DNA from 3 places in the Streptomyces sp. NPDC088733 genome. Region 3 is predicted to be linked to each of the others. Evidence: riboswitches for the same ligand, from Rfam matches in the RefSeq annotation. Region 3 holds a riboswitch; each other region holds the start of a gene.

Region 1 (5,280 bases), 250 kb from region 3:
GCGCCCCGCCGCGCGTGTTCCGGCCGCCGGTCTGCGTCGCCTTCGCGCTCTCGACCCGTCCCCGGGATCTCAGGGATTCATCTCGCGAAGGAGATCTCCGTGACCACCAAGTCCGCAGCCGCGGCAGCACGGCCCACCGTGTACGGCTACCCCCGCCAGGGCGGCAACCGGGAGCTGAAGAAGGCCGTCGAGGGGTACTGGAAGGGCCGGGTCACCGCCGACGCCCTCCGGGCCACCGCCGCCGAACTGCGCCGCGCGAACTGGCGGCGGCTCGCCGAGGCCGGCGTGCACGAAGTACCGACCGGCGACTTCTCGTACTACGACCACGTCCTCGACACGACCGTGATGGTGGGCGCCGTCCCCGCGCGGCACCGGGGGGCCGTGGCCGCCGACCCGCTCGACGGCTACTTCGCGATGGCGCGCGGCACCCAGGACACGGCACCGCTCGAAATGACGAAGTGGTTCGACACCAACTACCACTACCTGGTCCCCGAGCTCGGTCCGGACACCGTGTTCGCGGCCGACTCGTCCCGGCAGGTCGGGGCGGTCAAGGAGGCCCTCGCCCTCGGCCTCGCGCCCCGGCCGGTCCTCGTCGGCCCCGTGACCTACCTCCTGCTCGCCAAGCCCGCCCCCGGCGTCCCCGCGGACTTCGAGCCGCTCTCCCTCCTCGACCGGCTGCTGCCGGTGTACGCGGAGGTCCTGGCCGATCTGCGTGCCGCGGGGGCCGGCTGGGCGCAGCTCGACGAGCCGGCGCTCGTGCAGGACCGGACCGCCGCCGAACTCGGCGCCTCGGAGCGGGCGTACGGGCGCCTCGGCGCTGTCGAGGACCGGCCGAGGCTCCTGGTGGCCTCCTACTTCGACCGGCTCGGCGAGGCCCTGCCGGTACTCGCCAAGGCACCGGTGGACGGGCTCGCGCTCGACTTCACCGGGGCGGCCGCCGCCAACCTCGACGCGCTCGCCGCGGTGGGCGGCCTGCCCGGCAAGCGCCTGGTGGCCGGTGTCGTGGACGGACGCAACATCTGGGTCAACGACCTGGAGAAGTCCCTCGCCACCCTCGGCACGCTGCTGGGACTGGCCGGCCGGGTCGACGTGGCCGCCTCGTGCTCCCTGCTGCACGTGCCGCTCGACACGGCGGCCGAGCGCGACATCGACCCGCAGATCCTGCGCTGGCTGGCCTTCGCCCGGCAGAAGACGGCGGAGGTCGTCACCCTCGCCAAGGGGCTGAGCCGGGGGACCGGCGCCATCGCCGGGGAACTCGCCGCCAACCGCGCCGCCCTGGCGTCCCGCGCCTCGTCGCCCATCACCCACGACCCCGCCGTACGGGCACGGGCCGCGGCGGTCACGAGCGCCGACGCCCGCCGCTCGCAGCCGTACGGCGAGCGGGCGGCGGCCCAGCGCGCCCACCTCGGCCTGCCTCTGCTCCCGACCACCACCATCGGCTCGTTCCCGCAGACCGCGGAACTCCGCACGGCACGGGCCGATCTGCGGGCCGGCCGGATCGGCGAGACGGAGTACGAGGAGCGCATCAAGGCCGAGATCGGCGAGGTGATCTCCTTCCAGGAGAAGACCGGACTGGACGTCCTCGTGCACGGCGAGGCCGAACGCAACGACGTGGTCCAGTACTTCGCCGAGCGGCTCACCGGCTGCCTCGCCACCCAGCACGGCTGGGTGCAGTCCTACGGCACGCGCTACGTCCGTCCGCCGGTCCTCGCCGGGGACATCTCCCGCCCCGAGCCCATGACCGTGCGGTGGACGGCCTACGCCCGCTCGCTCACCGACCGGCCGGTGAAGGGCATGCTCACCGGTCCGGTCACCATGCTCGCCTGGTCCTTCGTCCGCGACGACCAGCCCCTCGCCGACACCGCGCGCCAGGTCGCCCTGGCCCTGCGCGACGAGGTCGGCGACCTGGAGCGCGCGGGAACGCCGGTCGTCCAGGTCGACGAGCCCGCCCTGCGCGAGACGCTGCCGCTGCGCTCCGCCGACCGCGCCGGCTACCTGGCCTGGGCCACCGAGGCGTTCCGGCTGACCACCAGCGGCGTGCGTCCGGACACGCAGATCCACACCCACATGTGCTACGCCGAATTCGGTGACATTGTGGCGGCGATCGACGACCTCGACGCCGACGTCATCAGCCTGGAGGCCGCCCGCTCCCACATGCAGGTCGCCCGCGAACTCGCCGCGCACGGGTACCCGCGCGAGGCCGGGCCCGGCGTGTACGACATCCACTCGCCGCGCGTGCCGGGAGTGGACGAGGTGGCCGCCCTGCTGAGGAAGGGTCTGGAGGCCATCCCCGCCGAGCGGTTGTGGGTCAACCCGGACTGCGGGCTGAAGACCCGCGGCTGGGCGGAGACCCGCGCCTCCCTGGAGAACCTGGTCGCGGCGGCCCGCACGGTCCGTTCCGAACTCCCCGCGTCCTGAACACGAGAGGGCCCGCGGACGGTTCCGCGGGCCCTCTCGACGGGTGATGCCTCAGTTGGCCGCCGGTACCGCCCGGCCGGAGGCGGACGGAGCGGGCCGGGGGGACAGCAGGCGTTGTGCCAGCTCGCCGAAGAGGAGGCCGAAGCCGCCCCACAGCGTCAGCTGGATGGCCAGGGCCGACAGGCGGAACCGCCACAGCAGCGTGGCCGGGAAGTCCGCGGGCACCTCGTTGATGACCGGCAGGAACGCGTAGGCCAGCCCGATGGCGACGACGAAGGCCCCGACCGCGACGACCGTGGCGTACCAGGTGCCCACGCGGGGTGCCAGGCGCTTGCCGACGATCACGGCGGCGATCGCCAGCAGCACGCTGAGCACCATCATCAGGAAGTACAGCGTGGTGCGCTTGCCGATGGTGTCCGGATCGCCCACCGACGGCGGGTTGGCCGGGTACTTGAGGAACGGGACGACGTAGACCGCCAGCAGCGCGCAGCCCGACAGCAGCAGGGCCGTCGCACGGGCGGAGAAGCGGCCGACGCGCCCGAGCGCGAAGCAGTAGGCCAGCGCGGCGATTCCGCCGAAGGCGACGCCGTAGAGCAGGATGCCGGTGGCCAGCCCCGCGGTGGACTGCAGGTGGCGGCTGACGAGTTCGACCTCGTGCTCGTGCCCGGAGGCGTGCGCCTCCTCGAAGCCGATGGCGTTGTCGACGCTGGGTTCACCGAGGAAGTAGGCGACAAGGAGGGCGAGCGCGCCGGCGATCAGGCCGGCGAGCATGCCGCGGACGAGGAGGTTCCTCACGGTTGCGGAGTTCATGGCTGCGCGAGGTCCCCGTCAGTGGCAGGGGAAGCCGAGCAGGTGGCGGGCGTCGTGCACCCACTCGTGGACGTCCGCGCCGTTGACGACGGAGGTGGCACCCTGCTCGGCGCCGACGAAGTACAGCAGGATCAGCATGAGGACGCCGATGAAGACCGCCCACGGGGCGATGTCCTTCAGCGGCAGCTTGGCCGGTATGACGGGGGTGGTGACTGGCGGCTGGGCGACAGGCTGCGCCATGGCAGGTCCTCCTCGGGAGTTCGCGTCCCATCTCGGTGGTGCACAGGACGTCGGCTGCGGGTCTGACTCACCAGGCGTTCCGGCCCTGAGGCCGGTCTGGTTCACAGTGGCGCGACCGTCCCGGGATTCCACCGGATTCCGCCATGCCGTCGTCGTATCCGGCAAACCGTACCGCGCCGCGGTACCCCCGGCCAAGACCGCGCCCCGGGCCCGGGAGCCGCCGACGGGGCGTCCGCCTGGACCATTACGCCGGGAGGACGGGCAACTCCCAGAGCTGCCGCGTGATCTGACGCACCGTCGCCGACCGACAGACGCCGTGCCCCCGGTGCCTTGTGTCAGTTGCCCCGGCGGACCCGTGCGGCCTCGCGGGCGGCGGCCATCTGCCGGGCCTCGGCCGCCTTGCGCGACTCCTTCCCGGGCCGCGTGCCCAGGCCGCGGAAGGGGGCACCGCCGCGCGCCGGCGCTTTCACGGGCGCCGCACCGGCGACGGGGACTCCGGAGGGGGCCTGGGCCCCGGTGATCCGGCTCAGCGCCGTCTCGCCGGAACGCACCTGAGTGATCGTGGGGCGGATACCGGCCTCGGACATGAGCCTGGTCACGGCGCCGCGCTGGTGGGAGGTGACGAGAGTCACCACAGTGCCGGAGCGCCCGGCGCGGGCGGTCCGGCCGCCGCGGTGGAGGTAGTCCTTGGCCTCGGCGGGGGGATCGACGTTCACCACGAGATCCAGATCGTCGATGTGGATGCCGCGGGCGGCGACGTCGGTCGCCACCAGGGTCGTCACCTCGCCGGCCCTGAAGCGGGCGAGGGCCCGCGTGCGCTGCGGCTGGGACTTCCCGCTGTGCAGGCCCTCCGCGGGCACGCCCGAACCCTCCAGGTGCCGGGTGAACTGGTCGACGGCGTGCTTGGTGTCCAGGAACATGATCACCCGGCCGTCACGGGCGGCGATCTCCGTGGCGGCGGCGAACTTGTCGGCGGCGTGCACGTAGAGCAGGTGATGCTCCATGGCGACGACGGCCGCGGCCGCGGGGTCGACCGAGTGGACCACCGGATCGCTGAGGTAGCGGCGGACCAGCTCATCGATGTTCCGGTCGAGGGTCGCGGAGAACAGCATCCGCTGGCCATCGGGGCGCACCAGGTCCAGCAGCTCGGTCACCTGCGGCAGGAAGCCCAGGTCGGCCATCTGGTCCGCCTCGTCCAGGACCGTGATCCGCACGTGGTCCAGATGCGCGTCACGGCGTCCGACGAGGTCGCTCAGCCGTCCGGGCGTGGCGACGACGACCTCTGCCCCGGCCCGGATCGCGCCGACCTGCCGGCCGATCGACAGGCCGCCGACCACGGTCGCGAGCCGCAGGCCCAGCGCCTCGGCGTAGGGGGTCAGTGCCTCCGTGACCTGCTGGGCCAGCTCCCGCGTCGGCACCAGGACCAGGGCACGGGGCCGCTTGGGCTCGGCACGCTGCCCCGCGGTGCGGGCCAGCAGCGCCAGGCCGAAGGCCAGGGTCTTGCCGGAGCCGGTGCGCCCCCGGCCCAGGACGTCGCGCCCGGCCAGCGCGTTCGGCAGTGTGGCCGCCTGGATGGGGAACGGCTGCTCCACTCCGAGTGCGGTCAGGGCCGTGAGCAGGGGCGACGGGAGTCCCAGCTCCGCGAACCCGGTGACCGGCGGCAGACCGGGAGTGACCGTCCCGGGTGCCGCGAACTCGCCCCGCGGGGCCGCCGCGGGGCGGCCCGTGCCGGCCAGGCGCCCGGGAACCTGCTGACGGGAACGCCCCGCCTGGCCGGAGCGGTGGTCGTTGCGGGGCGAACGGTTCATGGGA
Region 2 (5,280 bases), on a different contig from region 3:
GCAGCAGCGCCAGCCGCAGGTCCTCCATCCCGACGATCGCGGTGAAGGGGTAGGGGGTGCTCACGCGGCTGCCTCCTCGTTGGCACGGACCGGGTACGGAGCGGGTACGGACGTCACGGCGCACCCGGGGGGACGAAGGGGAGACCGGGCGGGGGCCCGGAGTCGATGAGGCGGAGCAGGGCGTCGGTGTCCGCGTGCTCCTCGATCAGGTCGCCGAGCCGGTCGAGCTGCTCCTCGCGCAGCGCCGCGAACGCCGTGTCCGGCGCCGGGACGAAGCGGCGGCCCGCGGCCTCGGCGACACGGCGCAGGAAGGCGCGGCGGAAGCCGTCGCTCTCCAGGGAGCCGTGCCAGTGGGTGCCCCAGACGGCGCCGGTGCGGCAGCCGTCGAGGAACGGTTCGTCGCCGCCGCGGACGTCGGCGACGCCGTGGTGGATCTCGTACCCCTCGACGGCCTCCCCCCAGGCCGTGCCGGACGGCCGGGCCAGGGTCTTGCCGGGCGCGAAGCGCACCCGTACCGGCAGCAGGCCGAGCCCCGGCACGAGACCGGCCCGCGACTCGACGGGGTCGTCGATCGTCTCGGCCAGCATCTGGAAGCCGCCGCAGATCCCGAGGACCGGGCGGCCCTCCGCCGCGCGCCGCACGACCGCGTCGGCCAGCCCGCGCCGGCGCAGCCACTCCAGCGCCTTGACCGTTCCCCGGGTGCCGGGCAGGACGACCAGGTCGGCGTCCGCGAGTTCCTCGGGCCGGTCGACGAAGCGCACGACGACGCCGGGTTCGGCCGCCAGGGCGTCGACGTCGGTGAAGTTGGACATCAGGGGGACCGCGGCGACGGCGACCCGCAGCACGTCCTCGCCGTGCGGCGGCGCCGAGTCCGACTCCCGCACGGTGCCGCGCAGCGACACCCGCAGTCCGTCCTCCTCGTCGATCCCCAGGCCGTGCCGGTACGGCAGAACACCGTAGAAGCGGCGTCCGGTCAGCCCGCGCAGCATCTCCAGCCCGGGTTCCAGCAGCGAGACGTCGCCGCGGAACTTGTTGACGAGGTAGCCGCAGACCAGCTCCTGGTCCTCGGGGCTCAGCAGCGCGGTCGTGCCGAAGAAGGACGCGAGGACCCCGCCGCGGTCGATGTCGCCGACGACGACCACCGGCAGCCGTGCCGCCCTGGCCAGGCCCATGTTGACGATGTCGCCGTGCCGCAGGTTGATCTCGGCGGGGCTGCCCGCGCCCTCGCAGATGACGGCGTCGTGGCGGGAGCGCAACTCCTCCAGGCAGCCGGTGACGGTCTCCAGCAGTTCGGCGCGGCTGCCGTTGTGGTAGCCGCGCGCGCTCATCTCGCCCACCGGGCGGCCCATCAGCACGACCTGGCTCGTGCGGTCGCCGCCCGGTTTGAGCAGCACGGGGTTCATCAGCGCGGACGGCTCCACCCGCGCGGCCTGCGCCTGCATGGCCTGCGCGCGGCCGATCTCGGCGCCCTCGCGCGTCACGTACGAGTTCAGCGACATGTTCTGCGCCTTGAACGGGGCCACGGACACGCCCCGGCGGGCCAGCCAGCGGCAGATGCCGGCCGTCACGACGCTCTTGCCCGCGTCCGAGGTGGTGCCCGCGACCAGCAGCGCGCCGCCGTTCATGCGTTCCCCCTCCGTCCCCCGCGGGCGAACCGGTGCCAGGCCAGCCGGCCGCCGGCCGTGGCCAGCAGGGCCAGCGCGCCCACCCGCCGCGACAACCGCACCGCCCGCTCGATGTCCGCCACCTCCACCGCCCGGTTGCCGGCGCCGAGCACGGGCCGGTGCTCGACCCGGCCCCCGTACGCCAGCGTCCCCCCGAGCCGTACGCCCAACGCCCCCGCGAACGAGGCCTCCACGGGTCCGGCGTTCGGGCTGGGGTGCCGTCCGCCGTCCGCCTGCCAGACCCGCCACGCGCCGCGCCGGTCGGGGCCCGCCAGGACGGCGAGCGCGGCGGTCAGCCGGGCACCGGGGAAGCCGGCGACGTCGTCGAGGCGGGCCGACGCCCAGCCGAACCGGCGGAACCGCGGCGACCTGTGGCCGACCATGGCGTCGAGGGTGTTGACCGCGCGGAAGCCCACGAGCCCCGGCACGCCGCCCAACGCGCCCCACACCAGGGCGCCCACGACGGCGTCCGAGGTGTTCTCCGCGACCGACTCGACGACGGCCCGGGCCATCTGCCGCTCGTCCAGCGCCTGCGGGTCCCGCCCGCACAGGTGGGGCAGCCGGGCCCGCGCCGCCGCGGTGTCCCCGGCGGCGAGGGCGGCGCCGATCGTCCGTGCCTCACGCCCCAGCGACGTACCGCCGAGCACCGCCCACGTCGCGGCGGCGGTCAGGGCCACGGACGCGGCGGGGGAGCGGCGTACGGCGCGTGCGGTCCCCGCGGCGGCCGCGGCAGCGCCCCCGGCGCACAACACGGTGTAGAGCGCGCCCCGTCCGCGGTGGTCCTGCCACAACGCGCGTTCCAGTGCGCCCGCCACGCGCCCGAAGGCCGCGACGGGATGCCCGCGGCGCGGGTCGGCGAGGGCGAGGTCGGCAAGCCAGCCGAGAGCCGCCCCGGCGGCGAAGACCGACGGCGCGGCAGAGCCGGCGTCGGGTGTACGGCGGCAGCCGTCCATCGCTGGTGTCCTCACTCAGGGTCCGCGCCCTGGCTCGACGTGACCGGCGGTGAGAGTCTCCTGGCTCCCGGATCGGCGGCACCCCCGGCCTTCCAGCCCGTGGTACGGGCCGTGGCCGCTGGTGGAGGCGCGCTCCCCGGTGACAGTGGCGGGACCGCGCCGGATTCGCACCGGACTTCCTCTCCTGCCGCCGTGTGGCGGTTCCGATACCACCACGCGCCGATCCGGCCCGTCAACTCACCCCGTAGCGGCCCGGAAACGCGGAAACCCCAGCTCACGGCCGGAAAGGCCGGGAGCTGAGGCCGAGTTCACACCGCGTGGCGGCGTATCAGGCGACGATCAGGAAGATCCCGTACGCCACGGCCGCCGCGCACAGCGCGAAGCACGCGTACGCGCCCGCGCGCGCCAGGGCGCCCTGACCGCCCCGGACTCCGGCCGGCCGGGACAGGCCGACGATGCCGAGGGTGAAGACGCCGACGAGGCCGACGGTGACGGCGAGGCTGACGCCGAAGACGGAGCCGAGGGCAGCCCAGTCGATGTGCATGCTGCTGTGTCCTTCCGGGACGGGTGGGGGCTGCGGGCCCGCCGTCAGACGGTGGCCTTGGTGTGGCCGGTGCCGGCCGCGGGACCCGCGGGCGGTGGCGCCACGGCGGCGACGGCCGCGGTGACGATGCCCGGCTCCGCGGTGCCGGCGTCGGCGTTGACGTTGGTGTGGTCGACCGGCCTGCGGCGGGCGGCCACCCGGATCGCGGCGCACACGGCGAGCGCCAGCACGGCGACGGCGGTGACGCCCGCGTCGCCCTGGTCGGCCACGAGCGCGGCGCCCGCCGCGACCAGGCCGGCGGCCGGCAGGGTCAGCACCCAGGCGGCGGCCATGCGGCCCGCGGTGCTCCAGCGGACGACACCGCCCTTGCGGCCCACCCCGGCGCCCAGGACGGAACCGGAGCAGACCTGGGTGGTGGACAGGGAGAAGCCGAGGTGCGAGGAGGCCAGGATGACCGCCGCGGCGCCGGTCTGGGCGGCGAAGCCCTGCGGCGGCTGGATGTCGGTGATGCCCTTGCCCATGGTGCGGATGATCCGCCAGCCGCCGATGAACGTGCCGAGCGCGATGGCCAGGCCCGCCGAGCCGATGACCCACAGCGGCGGGTCGGAGTCGGGGGCGACGACGTTGCCGGTGACGAGGGCGAGCGTGATGACGCCCATGGTCTTCTGGGCGTCGTTCGTGCCGTGCGCGAGGGAGACCAGGCCCGCCGAGGCGATCTGGCCCGCCCGGTAGCCCCTGGCGGTCGCGGCCGGGTCGCTGCCGCGGCTGATGCGGTAGGTCAGGCGGGTCGCCAGCAGCGCGGCGACCCCGGCGACGACCGGCGCGCAGACGGCCGGGACGAGCACCTTCATCACGACCGCGTCGCCGTTGACAGCCCCGAACCCGGCGGAGGCGACCGAGGCGCCGATCAGACCGCCGAACAGGGCGTGCGACGAACTGGAGGGGAGCCCCGCCAGCCAGGTCAGCAGATTCCAGACGATCGCGCCGACCAGCCCGGCGAAGATGACCTCGGGCCGGATCCCCGCGGTCTCGTCGAGGATCCCGCCGGAGATCGTCCTGGCGACCTCCACCGACAGGAACGCCCCGACCAGGTTCAGCACCGCGGACATCGCCACCGCTGTCCGGGGGCCCAGTGCGCCAGTGGAGATGGTGGTGGCCATCGCGTTGGCGGTGTCGTGGAAACCGTTCGTGAAGTCGAACGCGAGTGCGGTGATAATCACGATTCCGATCAGGAGCGTGATGTGTTCCATGTACCCAGACATTCGTTTGATCCGTCAGTGGCGGTGGCGACCGTACGGAGTCTGGGTGAACGGAAAGTTAACGATGGGAATCCTGGGGGTGCTGCTCTTCGGGGGGCGGGCCGTTAGTGGCGCCCGGAGATCCGGTCGGCCGCCCGGGCCAGTGCGTCCGTCCCGGCGCTGCGGCCGGACTGCTCGCGGCGGTCGGCGGCGCGGTACGCCGCGTACAGGCCGTGCACGCCGATCCAGCGCAGCGGTTCGGGTTCCCAGCGGCGGACGCGGTGGTGCACCCACGGCAGGCCCGTCAGCTCGGTGCCGTGCCCCTGCCCGGAGTCGAGCTGCACCAGGTCCCGCAGGGTGCGCGCCGCCAGGTTCGCCGTGGCCACGCCGCTGCCGACGTAGCCGCCCGCCCAGCCGAGCCCCGTCGAACGGTCCAGTTCCACCGTCGCGCACCAGTCGCGCGGCACGCCCAGCACGCCCGACCACGCGTGGTCGATCGCGGCGCGACCCGCGGCCGGGAAGAAGCGCACCAGGATCTCGCGCAGCGCCTCGACCGTCTCCGGCCGGGTGCGCCCGTCGTTGTCGGTGCGCGAGCCGAAGCGGTACGGCACGCCCCGTCCGCCGAGGGCGATCCGGTCGTCCGCCGTGCGCTGCGCGTACATGTAGGCGTGCGCCATGTCGCCCAGCGTCTCGCGGCCCTCCCAGCCGATGGTGTCCCACACCTCGGCGGGCAGCGGCTCGGTCACGACCATCGAGGAGTTCATCGGCAGCCAGGACCGCTTGTGGCCCTTGATCGCCGCCGTGAAACCCTCCGTGCAGCGCAGCACATAGGGGGCGCGCACGCTCCCGTACGGTGTCAGCGCGTGCTTGGGCCTGATCTC
Region 3 (14,407 bases):
AAGGACGCCCTCACCCCCACCGGCCTGGTCGGGCTGGAGAAGACCTTCGCGTTCAACCTCTCCGGCCACGTCCTGCACTCGATCTTCTGGCAGAACCTCTCCCCGGACGGCGGTGACCGCCCGGACGGCGCCCTGGCCGACGCCATTGACGAGCACCTCGGCGGCTTCGAGGCCTTCAAGAAGCAGCTCACCGTCGCCACGGCCTCCGTCCAGGGCTCCGGATGGGGCGTCCTGGCATGGGAACCCCTCGGCAAGCGCCTGATCGTCGAGCAGGTCTACGACCACCACGGCAACGTCGGCCAGGGCACGACCCCGCTCCTGGTCTTCGACGCCTGGGAGCACGCGTACTACCTGCAGTACAAGAACGTCCGCCCCGACTACGTCACCAAGCTCTGGGACCTCGTCAACTGGACCGACGTCACCGCGCGCTTCACCGCCGCGAAGACCGCCTCCGGCGCCTGACGGCTGACGCGCATCCGGCCCCGCCCGCACGGTGTGCGGGGCCGGTGGGGCCCGCCGGGCTCACCTGCCCGTCCCGATCTCGGTCCACCGAAGGGGTCTCGCAGGCGCCGGGTGTCAACCAGCTCGTCGTCGGCCGGCGGGCGACGGCAACGTCACATGTCGGCGGCCCCGTCTCCCTGAGGGTCCGCGCAGTGTCCCAGCAGTTGCCCGGTCATGTCGTCCACGATGCGGTAGCGGACGATCCGGCCCTGTCGGTCACCGGTGACGATGCCGGCGGCCCGCAGCAGCCGCAGGGCCTGGGAGACCGCCGTGTCCGTCATGCCCGTGGCGACGGCCAGGTCGGTGACCGCTATCGGGCCCGCCGTCCGGAGAGCCAGCAGCAGGGCGAGGCGGCCCGGGTCGGCGAGCAGCGAGAATCGATCCGCCCAGGCCCGTACATGCCCAGGTTCTCCAATGGCCGCGACAGCGTCGCAGACACGGTGGCCGTCAATGGTTCGGTGGCCCGCCCGCTCGGCGGGAACAAGGTGCATGGGCGCCATCCTGGCAGCCGAGGATGTGATCTTGAATACCTGTGCGTCTTTGCACCTGTGCAGCCTTGCAGGCGGAGAGCCCGCGCTCCTAGGGTGATGGCGCCGTGGTGCTCGGGAAGACCGGTGACAGCCGATGCAAGGCTCAGTCCGGGGCGGCCCTCGCCACTGTGATCGGGTAGTTCCCGCCCCTTCCGCTTCGGCGGTGCCACTGGTCCTCACAGGCCGGGAAGGCAGGGGCGGGCGCGCTTCGCCCGTAAGCCAGGAGACCGGCCGCGGCATCTCACGAGTTGATCCACGAGGTGCTGGAGCGTGACCGCATGACCCTGCCCCCATCCGTCCCGTCCGTCCCGTCCGCCGGGCCGTTCCGCTGGCGGCGCGAGGACACGCTCCGCACCGCGGCCCTGATGGCCGTGATCGCCGCGTTGCACGTGGTCGCTTTCGGCGTCCTGTTCCTGCTGGTGACACCGAACGACTACCGGGTCGGTTCCGAGGCTTTCGGGCTCGGCCTCGGTATCACCGCCTACACCCTCGGAATGCGGCACGCCTTCGACGCCGACCACATCGCCGCCATCGACAACACCACGCGCAAGCTCATGGCGGACGGCAAACGCCCGGTGTCGGTGGGCTTCTGGTTCGCCCTCGGGCATTCCAGCGTCGTGGTGGTCCTGGCGGCGCTGGTCGCCGGCGGCGCCCGTCTGGCAGGCACCCTGGCAGACGAGGACTCCGGAACGCACCAGGCGCTGGGCGTGGTCGGAACCACCGTTTCCGGCACGTTCCTCTATCTCATCGCCGTGCTGAACCTCGTCGCCCTCCTGGGCATACTGCGGGTCTTCAAGAAGATGCGCACGGGTTTCTTCGACGAACGCGAGCTCGAAACCCACCTGGAATCGAGGGGGTTCATGAATCGCGTCCTCGGCAGGCTCACCCGCTCCATCACGCGTCCCGGGCAGATGTACCCACTCGGCTTCCTCTTCGGGCTCGGGTTCGACACCGCCACCGAGGTCGCGCTGATGGTGATGGCGGGCAGCGGGGCCGCCGCCGGTCTGCCCTGGTACGCGATCCTGTGCCTGCCGCTGCTGTTCGCCGCCGGGATGAGCCTGTTCGACACCCTCGACGGGACGTTCATGAACTTCGCCTACCAGTGGGCGTTCTCCAACCCCGTGCGCAAGGTCTACTACAACCTCACCATCACCGGTCTGTCCATCGCCGTCGCTTTCGTCATCGGCACCATCGAGCTTGTCGGGGTCCTGCACGACAAGCTCGACATGACGGACGGGGTCACGGGCTGGGTCGCCGGCCTCGATCTCGACAACGTCGGCTACGTGATCGTCGGCCTCTTCGTCGTCGTGTGGGCCATCGCGATCGCGTACTGGCGCGTCGCCAAGGTCGAGGATCGCTGGGCTGCGCGAACTGCGGGGAGCGTCTGACGCTCTTTCGGTGGCCTCCGGGTCGGGCACAGTGGTGTGCCCGACCCGGAGGCACCTTCGCTCGCTGCGACGTCAGGGGGCGGGGCGCCGCAGGTAGAGCCCGAACGCCATGTCGTAGAAGAGGAACGCGATCAGCGTGATGCCCAGCAGAGGCAGGGCCCAGCCGAGCGCGGCGACGGCCGGGACGCCGATGATCAGCACCGGCAGCGGGAGTTGTCGCCACGCCCCTCGTGCGGGGGCCTTCCCGAGGGCCGCCGTGCGGTCGCCACGCGTGGGGCGGCGCTGCCACCACATGCGGTAGCCCCACACGATGACGGAGATCAGGCCGACCGCGACCAGCGCCAGCAGGATCTGGTTGACGATGCCGAACAGCAGGCCCATGTGGCCCTGGACGCCGAGTTTGCTGAGCTTGGCCGGCAGTGGGTAGTCGACCCAGCGGCTCTCCGAGGTGACCTCGCCCTTGGCGGCGTCGACGGCGACCTGGTCGTAGTGGACCGGCCAGAGGTCGTCGTCCTGGGCCACGGTCCACGCACTCGTCGCATCGGCGGGCGGCGTCAGCTCCACCCGGCCACCGAGCCCCGCCTCGCGGGCGACCGCGAGGACCGTGTCAAAGTCGGCTGGGTCGGCCGGCGCCGGGCCGGCGCCCGTGCCGTGTCCGGCGTGCCCCGCGGGCCCGCCCTCGCCTGCGTCCGGCCCGCCCGGCAGGGCGGTGGCCAGCGCGGGCGCATGCCCCTTGGTCGCGTCCAGCAATTCCCCGAACCGGGCGCCGGCGTAGTGGGACCAGGTCAGGCCGGTGGCGCTGAGACCGAGCAGGCCGACGGCGAGCCATACACCGGTGGCAGCGTGCCAACTGCGGGTACGCCGCACTCCGCCCGCGGAGCGGTCGGGCAGCAGCACGCCCCGTGCCGACCTGGCGCGTTGCCCGCGGGCACGTCCGAGCCACAGGACGAGCCCTCCGGCGACGATCACCCACAGCCAGCTGGCGGCGACCTCCGAGTACAGCCGGCCGGTCTCGCCAAGGTGCAGATTGCGGTGCAGGTCGTCCAGCCACGTCGTCAGCGGGGTGGAGCCGTACCACGTGGTCAGCGCCCCCTTGACCTCGGTGGTGTAGGGGTCGACGAACACCGTGCGCTGGTTGTCGCCCAGTTCCGGCAGTGACAGGACCACCCGCGTCGTGTCATCCGGCCCGGGCGGAGTGATCACCGAGGACAAGGTGCCCTCCGGGTGGGACTTCCGGGCCGCGGCGATCTGTTCGGCGATCGGGCGCGCTGTGTCTCCCACCTTCGCCACGCCGAGCTGATCGCCGTAGAAGAGCTGGTCGAGCTGGGGTGTGAAGGTGTAGGCCAGCCCCGTCAGAGCGGCCACCAGCAGGAAGGGGGCGACGAACACACCCGCGTAGAAGTGCAGCCGCACGAGCAGCGCCCGGACCCCCTTCCACGATCGGCCCCTTTGTTCGGGACCGCTTCCCGGGGCAGCCGATGCCGCTATGAGGGCGTTGTCCCTTGACGCTTCTTCTTGTGTCGATGACATTGCTGCATCCCCAATCGGCGCCCGGCGCGCGGGGCGCGGGCGCTCACAAAGCCGACGATTGTGTCCGCCTCAACGGCGGTACGGCGTGCGTGCGGGCACGCCGCACTGCGCCCGTCATCGCACAGCAGCGAGACGGACGGTCAGGAGCACATCGCCGGCCGCGGCGGGCCGCGCCGGGTGACGCCGTGCCACAGGGCCGCCTGCTGAGACAGCCGCGAGGGGGCGTGAAGGGACACTCGCGTCGCCTGCGCCGGTGGGCTGACCACGACATGGACGAGGAAGGCCCTGCGCAAAGGAGCGAAGACGAACGCGGCCAAGGAGCGGCCGAGCCGGAAGGCAGCAGCCTCACCGCGCCACAGCCACAGGCCGCACAGCACCGCCGCGAGGGCGTGCGCGCCGAACATGCCGGGCGACCAGCCGCTCATCGCGGCGCTGCTCATGGGCATTGCTTCCGCGGAGCCCGAAACCTGATGGCCGACAGCACCGTCCCCGGCACCCGAAGGAGCCGCGGCGAAGGCCTGGGCGAGGCCGAACCAGCCGTGCAAGGCGAATTGGGTCACCACGGTCGCGCCCAGCACCACTGCCGCGCCGCGCTCACGTCGACCCGCCAGCCACCACGCGCCCGCGGTCGTCGCGGCGAATGCGTACCCCACCGCCCAGCCCGGAACCGACCGCGACATCAGCGCATGTCCAAGACCTGTCACCGCGACACACACGGCCGCGAACACCGCGGCACGTGCGAGACGGAAGGCAGGCCCGGGCGTCATGAGCAGCCATGATGCCATTCACCACCCGAATGAGGGATGGGGCGCACGGAAGCACCACCGGCGCGCCCACAGCTGTGCTAGGGCAGATCTCGGAAGGCGAGTGCGGGATGGCGCCGACCCGGAAACTGCTCCAACGTTTGTAAACTCCGCCTGGGCAGAGGGTTGCTGTGCGCGCGCCGGCGGCCTGCTCGCCGAACTCCACAGCTGAGTGCGACCGCACGGATGCCGCCGCCCGCGCATTCAGTCGACGTCAAGTGTCCATTCCGTGCCGGTCACTAGCTTTGGCCCGTCACCCAACGAGCCAAGGAGACACCAGCGATGCCTACGCGCGTCAATCGGCAGACAGTCGACCTCACTCCATATCCCGACCTCGTGGTCGTCTACCTCGGTATGCGAGTCAATCGGCTCTACGGCCTGCGCACCTTGGCCGGCTACGGCCCGCAGATCGGCCAATCCGGGAAAGACCGGCCGGAAGGCATGCTGTCGCACGAGTCGCTGCTGTGGTCGCTGTTCCCCATGCACGTCGGCATCCGCCAGTACTGGCGCGACCTGCCTTCGCTCTTGTCATGGGCGCGGTCCGAACCGCACCGGCGCTGGTGGCGAGACTTCCTGCGCGACAGCGGCGGCACCGGCTTCTGGCACGAAACGTACCTGATCCGCGGCGGTATGGAGGCGGTGTACGACGACATCCCGAGCCAGCGGGGCTTCGCCTCCTTCGCCCCCGTGCGGCCGGCGCGCGGCCACCTGTTCGGCTCGGCCGCGCGAGTCGGACGTCCTGAAGAAACCACCGCACCGGTCGTCAGCGAGGAAGAGCTCTACACGCCGGACACCCAGCCGGAACCCACCGACGGAACGGCTTGACACAGCGTCGGCTCGGCGTCCGGAACGGCTCCGGTCCGCGCCTCGGAAGTCACTCGCGCCGGACGGGAGCGAAACGATAGGCTTCCAGCGATTGCTGTTCTGGAGGCGAGAGGTACCGCGGTGTCAGTCCCCGTAGTCCCCTCTGGCGGCGAGGATCAGCCGGCCGGCCGATCTTCGCCGTATCTGCAGATCTTGGGCCCGCTACGGATCTGGCGCGACGGTGTCGAACTGGATGCCGGGCCACGACAACAGGCATACCTCCTGGCGCTGCTGCTGGCCCGCGCCGGCCGGCCGACCAGCACGGGCGAGCTGATCGACCTGATCTGGGGCGATGACGTCCCCAACAGCGCGCTCAACATCATCCACAAATACGTCGGCGCGTTGCGGCGACTGCTCGAACCCGCGATCCCCGCCCGTGAATCCGGCTCCTACCTGCACCGCCGCGGCAACGCCTATCTGTTCTCCACCGCCCCCGGCGCCCTGGACCTCCTCACCTTCCGAGAACTCGTTGCGACCGCCAAAGAGGCCATGGCACAGCAACGCCAGGAAACGGCGCTCGACCGCTATGTCGAAGCGCTCGGTCTCTGGCGGGGCCGGGCGGGCGACGGGTTCACCCACAGGTCGACCGCACTGCCGACCTTCACCGGTCTCGACGACGAGTTCCGCGCCGCGTGCACCGAAGCGGCCAAGCTGGCCGTGTCGCTGCGCCGACCGGAATCGGTGCTGTCGGCGCTGCAACTCGCCGCATCGACATCGCCGTTCCACGAACCCGTCCACGCCGGCCTCATCACCACCCTGGGGGCCGCGGGACGCCGGGCCGAGGCACTGTCGGCGTACCACAGGGTCCGCGCCTGCCTCGCCGACGAACTCGGCATCGATCCCGGTCCGGATATACGGGCCGCACACCTGCACGTGCTGACGCAGCCCCAGACCTCGCCGCCCGTGGCGAGTACGGCCGCCGCTTCGGCGCGGAAGGAAGCCGGCCTCGTCGGCAGGGTCGAGGAACTCGCCGTACTGCGCCAAGCCGTGGAGAAGGCTTTCACCGGCAGTGCGGCGCTCGGCATCGTCCAAGGGGAGCCGGGCGTGGGCAAGACCCGGCTGCTGCAGGAGATCGCTGCAGAAGCGAGTCGGCGTGGCGCGCTGGTCGTCTGGGGTTCGTGCCTGGAAGGCGACGGAACACCGTCGATGTGGCCCTGGGAGCAGACACTCCGCCCGATTCTCGACAGCCTCCCCGCGCCGTTGCGGGAGAAGTGGCTCGCCGGCGAGCTCGGCGGACTCTTCCAATCTCCGGACGACTACGCCACCGGGTCGGCGATTCCCGACAGCCGTGCACAGTTCCGCCTGTTCGAGCAGGTCGTCACCGTCGTCGGGCATGCCTCGGCGCAACGGCCCATGCTGCTGATCGTCGATGACCTGCAGTGGGCCGACGCCGCCTCACTCCAGCTGTTCGGCCACCTGACGGCCCGGCCGCCCACCGGCACGGTGATCATCGGAGCGCTACGCGATCGCGCACCCGTACCCGGCTCCAGCCTGTCGCGGGTCCTGGCGACCGTCGGCCGGCTGCCCGGCCACCGCAGGATCCGGCTCGGCCCGCTCGGCCTGACCGACGTGACCGAGCTCATCCGCCGCGAAACCGGCCGCGAGCCCGGCGCCGAAGTCGCCCGCGGCATCCATGCTCGCACCGCCGGCAATCCGTTCTTCGTCCAGGAGCTGTCCCGGCTGCTCAGCGAGGGTGGTTCGCTCGGCGACGGCGGCGCATCCGTACCAGCCGGCGTGCCGGCCACCGTGCGAGACGTCGTCCGCGATCGGATGACCGGCCTCGACGACAGCGCTCACAGCCTGCTGCGTACCGCCGCGGTCATCGGCCGCGACGTGGACCTCGACCTACTTGCCCGCGCGATGGGCGTCGAGATCGCGGAATGCCTCGAATGCCTCGAACCGCTGCAAGAACTCGGTCTCCTGGAGGCCAAGCCGGAAGACCCGTTCTCGTGGCACTTCGCGCACGACCTGATCCGCGAGTCGATCACCGAGGCCACCGCGCGGCAGCAGGCCGTCCAGCTGCATCTGCGCGTCGCCGACGCCCTCGAACCCATCCACGCCGACGACGAGTCCGTCGCCGAACGCCTCGCCTACCACCTGTGGGCCGCCGGCCCCCTGGCCGACTCGGGTCGCACCGCGAAGGCACTGGCACGCGCCGGTCGCCGCGCGGCGACCAAGCTCGCGTTCGCGGCCGCCTATCGGAACCTGGAATCGGCCATCCAGATCGCCCGGACAGCAGGACTGCCGGAGATCGAACTGTCCGTCCTGGCGCTGCTCAACCTCCTCGCCGTCGAGCCTCCGGGAATGGGCGGCTCGACGTACGATCTGCTGGAACGGGGCGCATATCTGGCCCGCAGACTCGGCCGCGAGACGGCCGAGGCCGAGTTCCTCTTCTATCGGATGACCGGGGCCTACGTCTCCACCGAGAAAGACCGCGGGATGTGGGCTCGCCGGCTGCATGAGCAGGGCCAGGCGTCCGCGGACCCGAAAATCCAGGCGTACGGCCGGCAGGCCTGGGGCCTGTACCACTGGGACATCGGCGACATCGGCGCGGCCTATCAGTGTTTCAGCTGGTTGGGCCGTACCACCGCGGACGACGTTGCCTCGCTGCTCGCGAACTCGGCCGACCCGCACCCGGGACCGGCTCAAGAAAGTCTGTACCACCTTGCCGACCAGGTCGGAGGTGTCCCGATTCGACGCCGTGACGACCGCGGACGCTGGCGGATCCCCGATGAGTGGATCGGCTATTTGGGGGTCATTACCTCGCTGCATGGCGATGTCGAGACGGGGCGTTCCCTGCTCGGCACGGTGTACCAGGCCGAGGGGGACCTCTTCGAGATGTCGGGCTGGACCCGTTACCAGACCATGGCTGCCTCGATGGCCGGTGACGCGGACTGGGCGATGCAAGCGACCGAAAGGTGGGTCGCGGCCAGCGCCGACCTTCCCGGCGTCGCCCAGGAAACCTATATACGGCTGGACTGGTACTGGGCCCGTGCCCTCACCGGCGATGACCCGGCCGGCGCCGCGGCCAAGGCCGAACAACTCCTGGCCGCGACCCTGGCCGACCCGCCGAGATGGGGCCTCGCCTACTGGTACGGACTGGTGGCCGAGATGTGGCTGGCAGCCGAGCTGCCCGACCGGGCCGCTTCCGCCCTCGACCAGGCCGACCAGGCCATCAAAGCCCACGGTCAACGCTACGCCGAAGGGCTTCTCCTGCTCCTGCGCGCGCGCCTGCTGCAGGCCCGCGGCGAACCCGTCGATGTCGTGCGAGCCGCCGCAGAGGAAGCCCGCACCCGATCCGGCGAACGCGGGGCCCACCTCTTCGCTCGCCGCGCCGAGAGGTTCCTGGCCGTTCTCGACGAGAATCCCGGAGCCCTAGTCGTAAGCGACTCTCATGAACCTTCGTAGGTTGATGAGTCCGGTGACGGCGGCGCGTTCGACGGCCGCGCGCACGCTGGGGAGCAGGGCGTTGTCCCGCTTGTGGTTCTCCGGCAGGTCGCGGCCGGGTAGGCGCTTTTACGGCACGAGGCCGACGCCGACGTAGCCGAGGTCGGCGAGTTGATGGATGCCGTCCATCAGGTTTTTGAGGCCCGAGGCGTGGGCGTGCGCGTCGTGGCGCGCCCCGGGTATCGGCACCGGTCCGACCGCGACGAGATCGCCGTCCATCAAGCAGGCGATCTGCACATTCATGCCGGCGTAACCGGCCTTGACCGAGTGCAGGTCGTTGTGGTGGTTCCAGTCCCAAGTGGGGCAGACGGTGCCGTCGATCACGGCGGTCCCGGCCCGGATCGTCACACGAACGCCGGCTCCAACACCGCCGCCGACCACATCGAAGCCACCCGGATGACGCCGGCCCAGCTGCCGAAGACGTTCCGGCGCGGGCGCCAGACACCGATCCGGACCGACTCCGCGGGCGGCACCCATGCCCTCCTGAACTGGCAGACCGCGCGCGGACGTCGGCTGTCGCACTCGGTGGGGACGACCATCACCGACGCCATCCACGCCGCAATCCCGCAGATCCCGCAGGCCGCCCGGACGTCGGCCGTCGAACCCGATGGCGAGATCCGCGACGGGACCTGGGTGGCCGAGCCGGCCGGCGACTGCCTGAAGGGCTGGCCGAAGGGGATGCGGCTGATCTGCCCGGTCTGCAGTCGGTCTCGCGGAGCGCCCCTTCCGCATCCCGGTGGAGATCGAGGCCGAGGTCCTGATCCGCTGACCTTGCTCTGCCCTCCGCGTCGGGCGGCTCGGCGGTCTGTCGGCCGAGGGGGCGCGGCCTTTCAACGGCCCCCGCTCGCTGCCGAGTCAACCGTCACCCTGCTCGATCTCGAGATGGACCGGACCCCGCAGAACGGGGCTGCGCCGGTACGGCGGCGGGTCGGTGACCAGCCTGGGGCGGTCGAGCCGGCGTACCAGCTCGGTCAGCGCGGTCTGGGTTTCCCGCCGGGCCAGCGGGCCGCCGAAGCACAGATGGATGCCGCTGCCGAACCCCAGGTGCTGGTTGTCGTGCCGATCCGGGTCGAAGCGGTCCGGATCGTGGAAGCGCTTCGGATCACGGCTGCCCGAGGCCAGCATGAGCATGATCTGGGAGCCCTGGGGGATGACGGTGTCGGCGACGGTGATGTCGCTGTATGCCACCCGCCAGGGAATGATCTGCACGGGGGGCTCGTAGCGCAGCAGTTCCTCGACCAGTGGCACGACGAGGTCCGGTTCGTCGCGCAGTCGCCGCAGCACCTGCGGGTGGCGCAGCAGTGTCAGCATGCCGTTGGTGATGAGATTGACGACGGTCTCATGGCCCGCGACGAGGAGCAGTCTGGCGGTGGCGACGATCTCGGCGTCGGTCATCCGGCCGTCGGGCCCGTCGTCGTTGGCCAGTCGTGACAACAGGCCGTCTCCCGGCCGGCGGTGGCTCTGTTCCACCAGCTCGCCGAGGCACTGGTACAAGTCCTTGCGGGCCTGTACGCCCTTGTCCAGTTTCTCCTTCGGGTCGGTCTCAGGGGTGTAGTCGACCGAGTTCATCAGATCGCTCACCCAGCGGTGGACATCCGGTTCGACCTCGCGGGGCACGCCGAGCACGCGACAGTTCACGGTCACAGGGAACGGGAAGGCGAAATCGTCGACGACGTCGATCCGCTCCTTGCCCGCGAAATCGTCGATCAGGCCCGCGACGACGGCGGTCAGGGTCCCTTCCATGCCGATCACCAACCCCGGGGTGTGCGGGGGGCCGAACTGACGCATCGCCATGCGCCGCAGGCGATCGTGCTCGGGCGGGTCCATGTGGATGAAGGACGACGTGGCCGCTCCCTCGACCGGCGGTGGTGGATCCGACAGATTGCCCAGGTCGGAGCTCAGATGCGGGTCATTCAGCACGTCCGTGATCTCACGATACGTACTGATGACCCAGCTGCCGTCCTCCTGCCGGGCCACCGGCGTCTCACGCAACTCGGCATACAGCGGGTACGGGTCCGCCCTGGCGGAATAGTCGAAGATCCGTTGCAGGGTGCCGGGAGTCCGGGGCGTGGTCGTCCGGTCCTCCGCCTGCCGCTGCTGGTGCACGGCCGTGACGCGGCGCCCACCCGGATCCTGGCCGGCGACGACCACCGTGGCGCTCTGGGCGAGCAGGGCGAGGCCGGGGAGGTCGACGGGCACCGGTTCCATGCCGGCGGGCCGGTCGGGCGTGGGGCAGGGGGGCGGGAAAGGTGCGGCCGTCTCGATCAAGCGCCGGTAGTGGTCCAGCCACTTGCCGTTGTTGAAGCTCACGGCAGCCGTGACGCGGCCCCGGTAGCCGTACGCGGTGACGAAGCGGTGGTCGTCCAGCGATCCCTGGGTGACGGCCACTTCGTCGGCGAAGGTCGGCACACCGACGGACTTGATGTTGACGCCGAACTGGATCGACCAGAACAGCGGGATGGACACGTGGGCTCGGCGGTCCTCCGGGACGCTGACCATGTTGTGCGCCGCGACCTCTGCCTGCTCGACGGCGTTGACCCAGTGCTCCATCGAGATGAGCCGGTTCTCGTAGAGGGGGTTCGGGCACCGTGCCACGTCTCCCGCGGCGAAGACGTCGTCGGTGACGCGGCCGTCGACGCCGAGGGCGCGGCAGCCCGTGTCGCAGGTGATGCCCCACACGCCCGCCGCCAGTCCCGATTCCCGCAGCCACTCGGTGTTCCGGATGCTCCCTAGCGCCACCACCGCCACATCGGCGTCGACCGTACTGCCGTCGTCGAAGTGAGCACGGCGAAACCGTCCCTGCGCGTCGCCCTCCAGCCGGGCGACTTCGACACCGCACCGCAGGTCGACACCGTGAGCACGCTGCATGGCGGCCGCGACCTCGCCGATCATGGCGCCGAGCGCCCCGACCAGCGGGGCGGGCGCGAGTTCGGCGACGGTCACCGGGATGTCCCGCTCGCGGCAGACGGAGGCGATCTCGGAGCCGGTGAATCCCGCACCGATGACCAGCACGCGGGAAGGCCCGGCGGCGAGGGCCCGTTGCAGGCTCTCGGCATCCTCGCGCGTACGGAGGACGAACACTCCGCCCAGGGACGCCTCGGACTCGGCGAACCACGGCCGGGCCCGCACCCCGGTGGAGATCAGCACCCGGTCGAAGGGAACCTCGCGTCCGTCGGCGAGACGCACGTGGTGCGTCGCGAGGTCCAGCCCGCCGGCGGGCACACCCCGCAGCCACTCCGCATCGATGCCACGGCGGCGGGGCAACGCGGTGCGCCCGGCCGGCACCCAGCCGGTCAGTACCTGCTTGGACAGGGGAGGCCGGTCGTAGGGCTCGCCCGGCTCGTCGCCGATCATGGTCAACGATCCGGTGAAACGCTCGTCCCGCAGCGCCTCGGCGGCCCGCAGCCCCGCCAGAGAGGCACCGACGACCACGATGCGGCCATCGCGCTTGAACGCACGCAGGTTGTCGGTACCGGTCATGACGGCGAGGCCTCCGGCGGTGCGTGCCGCGCCTCCAACCGGTCGACCAGGATCGCCTGGACCGGGCAGGCCGCCGCGGCGCGCAGCACCTGGTCGCGCGAGGCGTCATCCGGGTGGGGGTCGTACATGAGCGCTTCCTCACCGTGCATCCGGAACGCCTCCGGAGCCAGGAACGCGCACTGCGCATACCCCGTACATCGGGAAAGATCGACGACAACCTTCACCCCGGCCTCCACAGGGAGCGGGAGCTGTGGACCTTCAAGCCGGCGCCGCTCCGGCGCCCAAGGCATTCCGGCCGCTGTCCGCCGACATCGGACGGGAACCACGTGGTGCAATACAGCGGAAAACCACCACGAACCAGCATAACGGCGGCACCGATACCGGTGGATCCGATCGCCCCGGACAACGTCCGCCTCGGCGTGCCCGTCGGCCTCGCGCACACAGCAGCGTGATCAAATGTGGCATGGCATCGTCGTGCTGGACCGGTCATCGGGTACGCCTGCGCGCTGTCGAGCCCGACGACTGGACGGCGTTCGCGCGGTTCGCCGACGACGGCGGGCCGCGCGGGGGACGCCTGGATCTGCCGAGGTCCGCCGAGATCCACCGTGCCTGGGCGAAGGAACAGGCCGTTGCCGTCGGCGACGACGACCACTTCCGGCTGGCGGTCGAAGCGACGGCCACGGGAGAGCTGGTCGGTGCAGTCGGCTCACATCGCACCGGCCCTCACTCAGGCTGGTTCGAGTGCGATGTCACCATCAGCGCCGACCACCGGCGCAATGGCTACGCGACGGAAGCCGTGGTGCTGCTGCTGCGCTTCATGTTCGCCGAGCGGCGCTACCACAAATGCCTGGCAGCGGTTTTGGCCCCCAACGAGGCATCGCTGGCACTTTTCCGTTCGCTCGGCTTCACCGAGGAGGGGCGCTTGCGGGAACACGTATTCTTCGCCGGCCGGCACCACGACCTCGTCATGATGGGCATGCTGGCCGACGAGTTCGACCGGCGACACACGATGAGCGAACCATGAGCCGGTGACCGAGCGCGTGTGAAGGGGAGACGGCCTGCCACCGAGAGCAGGACTGCCCTCAGCCGCGCACGGTGGCACGCAGGTGCAGGCCGGCGGTCGCGAGACCTTCGAAGGTGGTGACCCGGTAGCCGGGTTCCGTGCCGGGCGGCTCGCTCACGTGGTAGCGGCGGGCTGTCTGCGCGGTCAGGAGCGTGAGCACGGCCATGGCCAGAGCGGCTCCCTCACAGCCGTGCGGCCCGGTGCCGAAGCCGAGGAAGACCCCGGGTTTCGCCGACGAGCCCGAATCGTCGAGCCAGCGTTCGGGCCGGAACCGGTCGGGTTCGGGGTGTTCCCGTGCATCGCGGTGGGCGGTGTAGGGGCAGACGAGCACGGTGGACCCGGCGTCGATGGTGTAGTCGGCGAGCTGAGTTTGTCGCGGGGCGCGCCGGGTGAGCAGCCAGCTCGGGGGGTGCAGCCGGAGCACTTCGCGTACCACCGCCTGGGTGTACCGCAGGTTCTCGAGGTGGGTGCTGGTCGTCGTGGCCGGGTCGGCGGGCAGGAGGGCGGCCTCGGCCGCGACGCGGTCCGCGGCCTGGGGGTATCGGGCCAGGTGGAGCAGGATCCATCCGGCCGCCCGGGAGGGTGTCTCGAAGGTGGCGACGGTGATCCCGGGGAGGGTGTCGAGGATGACCTCTTCGGACAGCGGGCCGTAGCGGGCGGAAGGCCGGAGCATCTGTCCCAGCACGTCGTCACCGGGCCGGTCCGATGAACGGCGCCGGCGGACGACGGGCCGCAAGGCGTCGGTGAAGGCGATTTGCCGTCGTGTGCGGAACCGCCGCGCCGGTGTGGGGACCCAGCGCG

What was found. A riboswitch is a leader RNA that binds a small molecule or an ion and turns the genes downstream of it on or off. The one in region 3 is predicted to bind cobalamin.
Region 1: linked by a shared signal. The riboswitch ahead of ACIP64_RS04655 (CbtB domain-containing protein) and the one ahead of ACIP64_RS03540 (HoxN/HupN/NixA family nickel/cobalt transporter) in region 3 are both predicted to bind cobalamin.
Region 2: linked by a shared signal. The riboswitch ahead of ACIP64_RS12400 (cobalamin biosynthesis protein) and the one ahead of ACIP64_RS03540 (HoxN/HupN/NixA family nickel/cobalt transporter) in region 3 are both predicted to bind cobalamin.

Annotation. Positions count from the first base shown of each region.
Region 1 covers NZ_JBIVLH010000002.1:277,787-283,066, reverse strand. Annotated here, with positions in the region: gene metE (5-methyltetrahydropteroyltriglutamate--homocysteine S-methyltransferase) at 100-2,418, shown strand; gene ACIP64_RS04660 (CbtA family protein) at 2,470-3,228, opposite strand; gene ACIP64_RS04655 (CbtB domain-containing protein) at 3,247-3,468, opposite strand; cobalamin riboswitch at 3,504-3,653, opposite strand; gene ACIP64_RS04650 (DEAD/DEAH box helicase) at 3,804-5,276, opposite strand.
Region 2 covers NZ_JBIVLH010000005.1:352,731-358,010, forward strand. Annotated here, with positions in the region: gene ACIP64_RS12390 (putative cobaltochelatase) at 1-64, opposite strand, end outside; gene ACIP64_RS12395 (cobyric acid synthase) at 114-1,625, opposite strand; gene ACIP64_RS12400 (cobalamin biosynthesis protein) at 1,622-2,617, opposite strand; cobalamin riboswitch at 2,671-2,800, opposite strand; gene ACIP64_RS12405 (hypothetical protein) at 2,946-3,161, opposite strand; gene ACIP64_RS12410 (anion permease) at 3,206-4,411, opposite strand; gene ACIP64_RS12415 (NAD(P)/FAD-dependent oxidoreductase) at 4,525-5,280, opposite strand, start outside.
Region 3 covers NZ_JBIVLH010000002.1:27,276-41,682, reverse strand. Annotated here, with positions in the region: gene ACIP64_RS03550 (superoxide dismutase) at 1-462, shown strand, start outside; gene ACIP64_RS03545 (ArsR/SmtB family transcription factor) at 615-992, opposite strand; cobalamin riboswitch at 1,081-1,282, shown strand; gene ACIP64_RS03540 (HoxN/HupN/NixA family nickel/cobalt transporter) at 1,310-2,419, shown strand; gene ACIP64_RS03535 (PepSY-associated TM helix domain-containing protein) at 2,492-3,949, opposite strand; gene ACIP64_RS03530 (hypothetical protein) at 4,090-4,629, opposite strand; gene ACIP64_RS03525 (monooxygenase family protein) at 5,035-5,577, shown strand; gene ACIP64_RS03520 (BTAD domain-containing putative transcriptional regulator) at 5,698-9,024, shown strand; gene ACIP64_RS03515 (hypothetical protein) at 9,133-9,411, opposite strand; gene ACIP64_RS03510 (hypothetical protein) at 9,408-9,614, opposite strand; gene ACIP64_RS03505 (cytochrome P450) at 9,919-11,040, opposite strand; partial or broken gene ACIP64_RS03500 (NAD(P)/FAD-dependent oxidoreductase) at 11,173-12,543, opposite strand; gene ACIP64_RS03495 (ferredoxin) at 12,540-12,767, opposite strand; gene ACIP64_RS03490 (GNAT family N-acetyltransferase) at 13,007-13,567, shown strand; gene ACIP64_RS03485 (cytochrome P450) at 13,626-14,407, opposite strand, start outside.